DNA from 4 places in the Pseudenemella bisphenolivorans genome. Region 1 is predicted to be linked to each of the others. Evidence: predicted binding sites of a transcription regulator. Region 1 holds the regulator's gene; each other region holds the start of a gene.
What was found. The regulator HrcA, encoded in region 1, represses chaperone genes, less so after heat shock. The targets are predictions, from matches to a motif close to TTGGCACTCGNNNNNNNCGAGTGCCAA.

Region 1 (2,200 bases):
CTGCCAGGAGACCTCCTCCTTGTCGAGCAGCGGGCCGTGACCCGGTACCGCGCGCCAACCCGGCTTGGTCATTGCGCTGACCACCGCATCGACCGCCAGCGACCAGGGTTCGGCCTGCGAATCCGGCCCGTATTCGGGTGCCGGACGATTCTGTGAGTCCGGCGTGCCCTCCACGACATCGCCGGCGAAGACCAACTGCTCGGCGCCGACCACCACGATCACATCGTGCGGTGAATGCCCGGGCCCGACATGCAATGCCTCGATCCACTGATTGCCCAGGTCGATCCCGGCGACCAGCGACAGCGGCCGGGAGGGGACGCGCAACTCCTCGGCCGCGACTCCGAGGTCGGCGGCGTCGGCGAGCAGAGCGGCATCCTCGCGGGCCTCGGCCAGACCTTCGTGACCCCAACTGTCCAGGTCGTCGAAGGCCGCCAGCCCGAACCAGTGATCGCGGTGGGCGTGGGTGACGATCACCCCACGCAGCGGCCGGTCGGTGACCTCGGCGACAGCTTGGCGGATCTGGCGGCCTTGGGCCGGGGTGGAGCCGCAATCGATCAACACACAGCCCTCATCGCCGGCCACCAATCCGATGTTGACGCTGTCCGGCTCGGCCACCGCCAGCCAGGTACGGTCGCTCAGTTGTTGCCAGGGGCTCAGGCTGAACTGGGTCATGATCACCAAGGGTAGCGGCTACACTGGCACTCGGGTGTTGTGAGTGCCAACGGGGCGAGAAGGGGAGGGACCGTCCATGGATGACCGCAAGATGCAGGTGCTCCGGGCGATCGTCACCGACTACGTCTCCAGCCAGGAGCCCGTCGGGTCGAAGGCGCTGGTGGAGCGCCACCGCCTCGGGGTCTCGCCGGCGACCGTGCGCAATGACATGGCCGTGCTGGAGGAAGAGGGCTACATCACCCAGCCGCACACCAGTGCCGGACGCATCCCCACCGACAAGGGCTACCGACTCTTCGTCGACCGGATCGCCCAGGTCAAACCCCTCTCGGTGGCCGAACGCCGCGCGATCGGCACCTTCTTGTCCGGCGCGGCCGATCTCGACGACGTCGTGGCGCGCACCGTCCGGCTGCTGGCGCAGGTCACCCACCAGGTCGCGATCGTGCAGTATCCGATCGTGTCCTCGGAATCGCTGCGCCACGTCGAACTGGTGGAGTTGCATCCCGAGCGGTTGATGGTGATCGCGGTGAGTTCCTCCGGACGGGTCGATCAGCGCAGCATCGAGGTGCCCCGGGCCACCGAGGACGACGTGGCCGAGGTCAAGAACCGGATCAACGCCGCGGCGGTCGACCGTCCCGTCCAGGAGGTCGCCGGCCTGCTCGCACCCCTGGTCGACGAGCTGCCCGCGCACCTGACCGCGCTGGGTAGTGCGGTGATCACCGCCCTGCTGCAACTGGTCAGCGCGGAACAGGAAACCCGCGTCGTGGTCGGCGGGGTCACCAACCTGGCCCGCTTCGGCGCCGACTTCGAATCGACCATCGCCCCGGTGCTGGAGGCCCTCGAGGAACAGGTGGTGTTGTTGCGGTTGCTCGGTGAGGCCGCCACGGGTGGTGAGTTGACGGTTCGGATCGGTCAGGAGAATCCTTACGAACAACTGCAGGCCACCTCGTTGATCGCCACCTCCTACGGCTCGCCCGACGACGTGTGGGCCTCGCTGGGAATCGTCGGACCGACCCGGATGGACTACCCGTCCACGATGGCCTCGGTGCGTGCGGTTGCCCGCTACGTCAGTCGTTTTCTAGCCCAAGGATGAGAACCACAACCAGATGAGCAACTACTACGACATTTTGGGTGTCTCCCGCGATGCGTCGGCCGACGAGATCAAGAAGGCCTACCGCAAGATGGCGATGAAGGTGCATCCCGACGTGGCCCCCGGCGAGGACGCAGCCGCCAAGTTCAAGGAGATCAACGAGGCCTACGAGGTACTCAAGGATCCGCACAAGCGCGACATCTACGACCGCGGTGGCGACCCGATGAACGCCGGCGGCATGGGTGGCGGCTTCGGCGGCGGGTTCGGCGGGGCGGCCGGTTTCGACCTGGGCGACCTGATGGGCGCGATGTTCGGTCAGGCCGCCGGGGGCGGGCGTGGCCCCCGCTCCCGGGTGCGCCGCGGCCAGGACGCCCTGGTGCGCACCACCCTGACCCTCGCCCAGGCGGCCTTCGGTGCCACCGTGCCGATCCGGGTCGATAC
Region 2 (2,200 bases), on a different contig from region 1:
CCGGCACCCTCGATGATGGTGGTCTCGTCCTTGGTCACCACGACCTGGCGGGCCTGGCCCAGCAGTTCGAGGGAGACCGCGTCGAGCTTCAGGCCGACCTCCTCGGAGATCACCTGGCCACCGGTGAGGATGGCGATGTCGCCCAGCATGGCCTTGCGGCGGTCACCGAAGCCGGGGGCCTTGACCGCAACCGACTTGAAGGTGCCGCGGATCTTGTTCACGACCAGACCGGCGAGGGCCTCGCCCTCCACGTCCTCGGCGATGACAACGAGCGGCTTGCCCGACTGCATGACCTTCTCCAGCACCGGCAGCAGGTCCTTCAGGCCGGAAACCTTGGAGTTGACGATCAGCAGGTAGGGATCGTCCAGGACGGTCTCCATGCGCTCGGCGTCGGTGACGAAGTAGGGCGAGATGTAGCCCTTGTCGAAACGCATGCCCTCGGTGAGTTCGAGCTCCAGGCCGAAGGTGTTCGACTCGTCGACGGTGATGACGCCTTCCTTGCCGACCTTGTCCATCGCCTCGGCGATGATCTCACCGACCGACGGGTCGGCGGCCGAGATGGACGCGGTGGCGGCGATCTGTTCCTTGGTCTCGACATCGATGGCCATCTCGGTCAGCGCGTCGCTGATCTTGGCCACGGCCTTCTCGATGCCCCGCTTCAGGCCCATCGGGTTGGCACCGGCGGTCACGTTGCGCAGACCCTCGCGCACCATCGACTGGGCGAGGACGGTCGCGGTGGTGGTTCCGTCACCGGCGACGTCGTCGGTCTTCTTGGCAACTTCCTTGACGAGCTCGGCGCCGATCTTCTCGTACGGATCCTCGAGCTCGATCTCCTTGGCGATGGAGACGCCGTCGTTGGTGATCGTGGGGGCACCCCACTTCTTCTCCAGCACGACGTTGCGGCCCTTGGGGCCAAGCGTCACCTTCACAGCGTCGGCGAGCTGGTTCATGCCCGCCTCGAGAGCGCGACGCGCCTCGATGTCGAATTCAATGAGCTTTGCCATAGTTACTCCGGGAGTCCTCCCGCATCAGGGGCCGGTTGGCCCCGGGTTTGTCTGGTTAACGCCCGGCCGGTGCCCGCGACGGCCGGAGCCCCATAATGGCGGCTCCTCACCAACCTGGTAGTGGCACTCTCATGCTTTGAGTGCCAACGCAATTGTTAGCACTCGGCACCCCCGAGTGCAAATATCGTTGCCGGACCGCTGTGGGCCTACGATGCGCACTATGAGCCGAGGACACTGGGTTTTCATTGTTGCGTCATGCGTGGTGGTGTTGGCGCTCATCGTCGGCGTCTCGGTCTGGACCTGGAGCCGCACACGCACTGCCGACCTGTCCGACCCGGCCCAGGCGAGCAAGAGGGCTCAGGAAATCATCGACCGGGCAGGGAGTTCCGAGGCGCTCTCGTTGTCGTACAGCCACGACAGCCTGAGTATCACCTTCATTCGACCCGATCGATCCAGTACCACGCTGACCTGGCGCCGGTTCAAGATCTACGAATCTTCCGAGCCTGATTCGTCCGGTGCGACCTTCGATGCCCGACACGTCGACTGGGACGCCATGGCCGCGGAGCTTTCAATGCCTGACGTCGACAAGGTCCTGATCGACGGGCAGACCGGTGAAGTGAAGGCATACCGGAATGCAGCCCGGGGGGCCCTGAGCGAGATACCGCTCGACCCACTATTGCAGTAGCTCTTAGCTGTTGCGGTGCCGAAGCGAGAGAATCACTGTCGCGGTGGCCACGCCAAGGACGTATCGCGAGGATCCGGCAACCCAATACCTGACAAGTTGCTGGCGTCCAGGAGTTGGTCGAGTTCTGCCGGCATCCGGGGCTGGAGCATCTTGGCCTTCACCTCGTGCGCTTGGGCGACGGCAGCCATCACTGCCTCGGCGAAGCTCTCGTTATCCAAATCTCGAGTTCCCGCACGGTCGATCTCGACCCCCAGAAGCTGGCCGGACACGTCAACGCGAGCGCAGATCGCCCCGTCCAGAGCCTCGCCCTCGAAGTCTCGTTCGGCAGCTTTCAGCCCCATCTCCATCGCATTGACGAACATGTCACGCAGAAAGCCCATATCGCGGGGCACATGCTCATCCAAGGCCTGCTGCAATTGCTGCCGCAGGGCGTCGGGCCCGACGCCTGCAGGACTCTCCGGCATCGCGGGCGGTTGCGGCACACTACCGGCCGCAGCATTGTGCGCCTCGC
Region 3 (2,200 bases), on a different contig from region 1:
ACCTGCACGTCCTCCTCACCCTGGTCGGTGTCCTCGATCTTCACCACGGTGTCGGCGCCGACCGGAACCGGCGCGCCGGTCATGATCTTCATCGCAGTGCCCGGTGACAGTTCGTCCTCGGCAACCTGGCCGGCCGGGATGTGCCCCACCACGGCCAAGCTCACCGGGTTGTCCTCGGTGGCCTCGGCGATGTCCTCATGGCGCACCGCGTATCCGTCCATCGCGGAGTTGTCGAACTGCGGCACGTCGATGTCGGCGACGATGTTCTCGCTCAGGCTCAACCCCAGGCAGTCGGAGATGTGCTGGCCGAACGGTGGCAGTTCTTCGACCAGCGACAGGATGTAGTCGAGGTGGTCCTCCACCGAGCGGAATCCTCGCTCATCGGGCGCGGGCGGGTCGGGCAGCGACGGCGGTGGGGCCGGCTCCTCGTCGACGACCGCCTTCTTCTTCTTGCGTCCGAACAGTGCCATGGCGCCTACCATACGGCCATGACCACCCCGGACGGCCCGTGCGACTCGCCTACTCCCGCCACCCCCACCAGCTCGGCAGATCTGGCGGCTCTGGCTGAGGCAAAACAGACCATGCGCCGGGCGGTGCGGCGGGCGCGTTCACTGCAGGATGCCGAAACCCGCGCGGCCGCCGACCGCGAGCGAACGGCTCGGGTGTTGGGCTTTCTGGCCGGACGGGTCGGCCCCGGCCTGACGGTGGCGGCCTACCTCTCCCGGGATGATGAACCCGGCACCCTGGAGTTGATTTCGGCGCTGCACGCGAGCGGTGTTCGGGTGTTGTTGCCGGTGTTGGGCCCACCCGAAGCCCCCCTGCGGGAGCCGGATTGGGCCCGCTATGCCGGCCCGGAGCAACTGCGCAATGCCGCCCACGGCATCACCGAACCGGCCACCCCGGCTTTGGGCCCGCAGGCCCTGGCCGAGGCCGAGGTGATCATCTGCCCCGCTCTCGGGGTCACCCGCCTCGGTGATCGGCTCGGCATGGGTGCCGGCTGGTACGACCGCGCCCTGACCCGGGCCGCGGCCGAAGCGGTGACAGTGGCCCTGGTCGATGACGCGGAGGTCTTCGACATCCTGCCGATCGAGCCCTGGGACCGCCGGGTGGACGTGGTGGCCACACCGAGCGACCTGTTCAGCACCCTGGAACCGGACGCGATGCGGTGACGCCGTGTCCCACCGGTAAGCAGATCGGCGCCCGACCGATTAGCAGTCGCTATACTCGAGTGCCAGATCGTCTCGTCTTTTCGTGAACTGCCAAGGAACGTCCATGCCCACTTACCAGTACCGGTGCACCAGCTGCGGCAATGAACTCGAAGCCGTGCAGAAGTTCACCGACCCCGCTTTGACCGAGTGCCCCGCCTGTGAGGGCGCGTTGCGCAAGATCTACAACGCGGTCGGCGTGGTGTTCAAGGGTTCGGGCTTCTACAAGACCGACAGCCGCAACGACGGCAAGGCCAAGTCGGTCTCGTCCGGCAAGTCGGAGTCTTCCTCCGACTCGTCCTCCTCCGGTTCCTCCGGCTCCGATACCGGGTCGTCGAGCACACCTGCTGCGGCCGGGTCGTCGGCGCCGGCCAAGAGTTCAGCCGCGTCCTGAGCCGGGTGGGGCTGCACCGGGTGGCTGCCAGTTCACGCCCGGAGTCGGCTACCCGATCGCTTCGATGATCGCCGCCACCTGACCGGGATCGGTCAGGCCGGTCTGCTTGTCGACGATCGAGCTGTACACATGCGGCACCACGTGGGTGGCCCCGTTGCTGAGGCAGACATCCACGATCTGGGGGACGTGGGCCGGCTCGATTCCGCCGGTGGGTTCGAACATCTCGATGCCGTTGGCCGTTGCGGCACGCACCATTGCCTCCAGATGGTCGAGTTTCTGCGTTCCCTTGATCGGGAAGAACTTCACCGACGGCACCCCGATCTCGGCCAGCAGCACGGCCGCGAACTCGGCCGGCACCTCACACTCGGCATCACTGCTTTCCGGCCCGGTGCCGATCCGCACCAGACCCGGACGACTGCCCGGCCCGACCAGGGCATTCACCAGGGTCGTGGCACCGACCTGTTCGATCCGGCCCAGGGTGTACCCAGCAGCGGGAAACACCTGGTTCGCGTGCGGCGGTGAGGTGAGGGCGGTGACTTCGGCGACGCGTCGCCACATCGTCGGGTCGCCGTCACCCAGGCCCACCGACACCCGCACCCCG
Region 4 (2,200 bases), on a different contig from region 1:
GATCCGGCACTGCGATACGCCGAGGTGGAGGGCTTGTTCACGGCTGAGTACACCGTGCTGCTCGCGGAGCAGGCGTCGTACGGCGGCGGGGATGGGGGAGAAGGGGCTCATACCCCTCACAGTGGGCCGGAATCACCCGAACTTCCCGAGCTGTGCAGCCCCTGTGTAAAAGATCGTGTGACATGTTGTGCACAGGGTGCCCAACATGTCACACGATCATGCGCACATCAGACCAGATCGGTCTCTTGCGGGTCGTTCACGGCGTCCTCGTGGGTGTGATGCTGGGTGCCGTGGTTGTGCTCCGGCGGGGCGTACAGCGAGTAGAGCTTCAGCTCATCGTTGCCCACGTTGAGGATGTTGTGGTACTTGCCGGCCGGGATCAGCGCGACCCAGTCATCGCCGATCTGCTCGTCGAAGGTGATCTCCTCCTTCGAGGGACCCATCACCACACGGGCCGTGCCCGCCTCAACCCGAATGAACTGGTCGTGGTCGTCATGGATCTCGCCACCGACCTCACCACCGGGCTGAATCGTCATCACGGTCATCTGCAGGTACTTGCCGGTCCACAGGGTGTCGCGAAAGTGCGGGTTGTCCAGGGTCGCCTTCTCGATGTCCACGACATAGGGGTTCGGTCCCTGATCGGCCATGGTTACCTCCTCGTTCTCGGTGATACCGCCAGCCTATCCGGACAGAAATCTTTGGCACTCAAGTTGACCGAGTGCTAATCGGCTCCTAGAGTCGTCCTTAGCACTCTCCTCGGGAGTGTGCCAGGCCCGGGACGGCACCCGCGACGACGCCCCGCGCCACCTTGAACCGAACACCACACATGTGAAAGGGGTTTGACGTGGCAGTCACGATCAAGCCGCTCGAGGACCGCGTCCTCGTTCAGCCGTTGGAAGCCGAGCAGACCACCGCTTCCGGACTGGTCATTCCCGATACCGCCAAGGAGAAGCCGCAGGAGGGCAAGGTGCTCGCCACCGGCCCCGGACGCGTCGACGACAAGGGGCAGCGGGTTCCGATGGACGTCGCCGAGGGCGACACCGTCATCTTCAGCAAGTACGGCGGTACCGAGGTGCGCTACGACGGCAAGGACCTGCTCCTGCTGAACGCGCGCGACATTCTCGCCGTCGTCACCAAGTGAGGCAGAGGTAACCCATGCCCAAGATTCTCCAATTCGACGAGGATGCGCGCCGCTCGCTCGAGCGTGGCGTCGACACCCTCGCCAACACCGTCAAGGTGACGCTCGGCCCCAAGGGTCGCTACGTCGTCCTCGACAAGAAGTGGGGAGCCCCGACCATCACCAACGACGGCGTGACCGTTGCCCGTGATGTGGAGCTCACCGATCCCTACGAAAACCTGGGCGCCCAGCTCGCCAAGGAAGTCGCCACCAAGACCAACGATGTCGCCGGTGACGGCACCACCACCGCCACCGTGCTGGCTCAGGCACTGGTGCACGAAGGCCTGCGCGCCGTGGCCTCGGGTGCCAACCCGGTCGGCCTGAAGCGCGGCATGGACAAGGCCCTCGAGGTGGTCGTCGAGCGCTTGCGCACCGACGCCCGAGAGATCGAGACCACCGCCGACATGGCGAACGTGGCCACCATCTCCGCCCGCGACGAGCAGATCGGCGAGCTGATCGCCGATGCCTTCGACAAGGTCGGCAAGGATGGCGTGATCACCGTCGACGAGTCGCAGACCTTCGGCACCGAACTCGAGTTCACCGAGGGCATGCAGTTCGACAAGGGCTACCTGTCGCCGTACTTCGTGACCGACGCCGATCGGATGGAAGCCGTCCTGGACGACCCCTACATCCTGATCCACTCGGGCAAGATCTCGTCGATGAACGACCTGCTGCCGCTGCTGGAGAAGGTCATCGGTGCTTCCGGCACCCTGTTCATCGTGGCCGAGGACGTCGACGGCGAAGCCCTGTCGACCCTGGTGGTCAACAAGATCCGTGGCACCTTCACCTCCGTGGCCGTCAAGGCCCCGGCCTTCGGTGACCGCCGCAAGGCCATGCTCGAGGACATCGCGATCCTGACCGGTGGTCAGGTCGTCGCCCCCGAGGTCGGCCTGAAGCTCGACCAGGTGGGTCTGGAGGTGCTCGGCCGCGCCCGTCGCATCGTCGTCACCAAGGACGCCACCACCATCGTCGACGGCGCCGGTGAGCACTCCGATGTCGAGGCCCGCGTTGCTCAGTTGCGTG

Region 2: the regulator HrcA is predicted to act here: its motif matches at 1,160-1,186, upstream of groL (chaperonin GroEL).
Region 3: the regulator HrcA is predicted to act here: its motif matches at 1,209-1,235, upstream of ACR4XW_RS08515 (FmdB family zinc ribbon protein).
Region 4: the regulator HrcA is predicted to act here: its motif matches at 699-725, upstream of groES (co-chaperone GroES).

Annotation. Positions count from the first base shown of each region.
Region 1 covers NZ_JBPGNY010000004.1:374,220-376,419, reverse strand. The annotation lists gene ACR4XW_RS11910 (MBL fold metallo-hydrolase) at 1-672, opposite strand, end outside; gene hrcA (heat-inducible transcriptional repressor HrcA) at 749-1,762, shown strand; gene dnaJ (molecular chaperone DnaJ) at 1,776-2,200, shown strand, end outside.
Region 2 covers NZ_JBPGNY010000003.1:288,939-291,138, forward strand. The annotation lists gene groL (chaperonin GroEL) at 1-1,004, opposite strand, end outside; gene ACR4XW_RS08895 (hypothetical protein) at 1,225-1,689, shown strand; gene ACR4XW_RS08900 (YbaB/EbfC family nucleoid-associated protein) at 1,722-2,200, opposite strand, start outside.
Region 3 covers NZ_JBPGNY010000003.1:209,530-211,729, forward strand. The annotation lists gene glp (molybdotransferase-like divisome protein Glp) at 1-470, opposite strand, end outside; gene ACR4XW_RS08510 (5-formyltetrahydrofolate cyclo-ligase) at 489-1,169, shown strand; gene ACR4XW_RS08515 (FmdB family zinc ribbon protein) at 1,273-1,599, shown strand; gene ACR4XW_RS08520 (KDGP aldolase) at 1,648-2,200, opposite strand, start outside.
Region 4 covers NZ_JBPGNY010000001.1:793,186-795,385, reverse strand. The annotation lists gene ACR4XW_RS03890 (DUF559 domain-containing protein) at 1-111, opposite strand, end outside; gene ACR4XW_RS03885 (cupin domain-containing protein) at 228-647, opposite strand; gene groES (co-chaperone GroES) at 845-1,141, shown strand; gene groL (chaperonin GroEL) at 1,156-2,200, shown strand, end outside.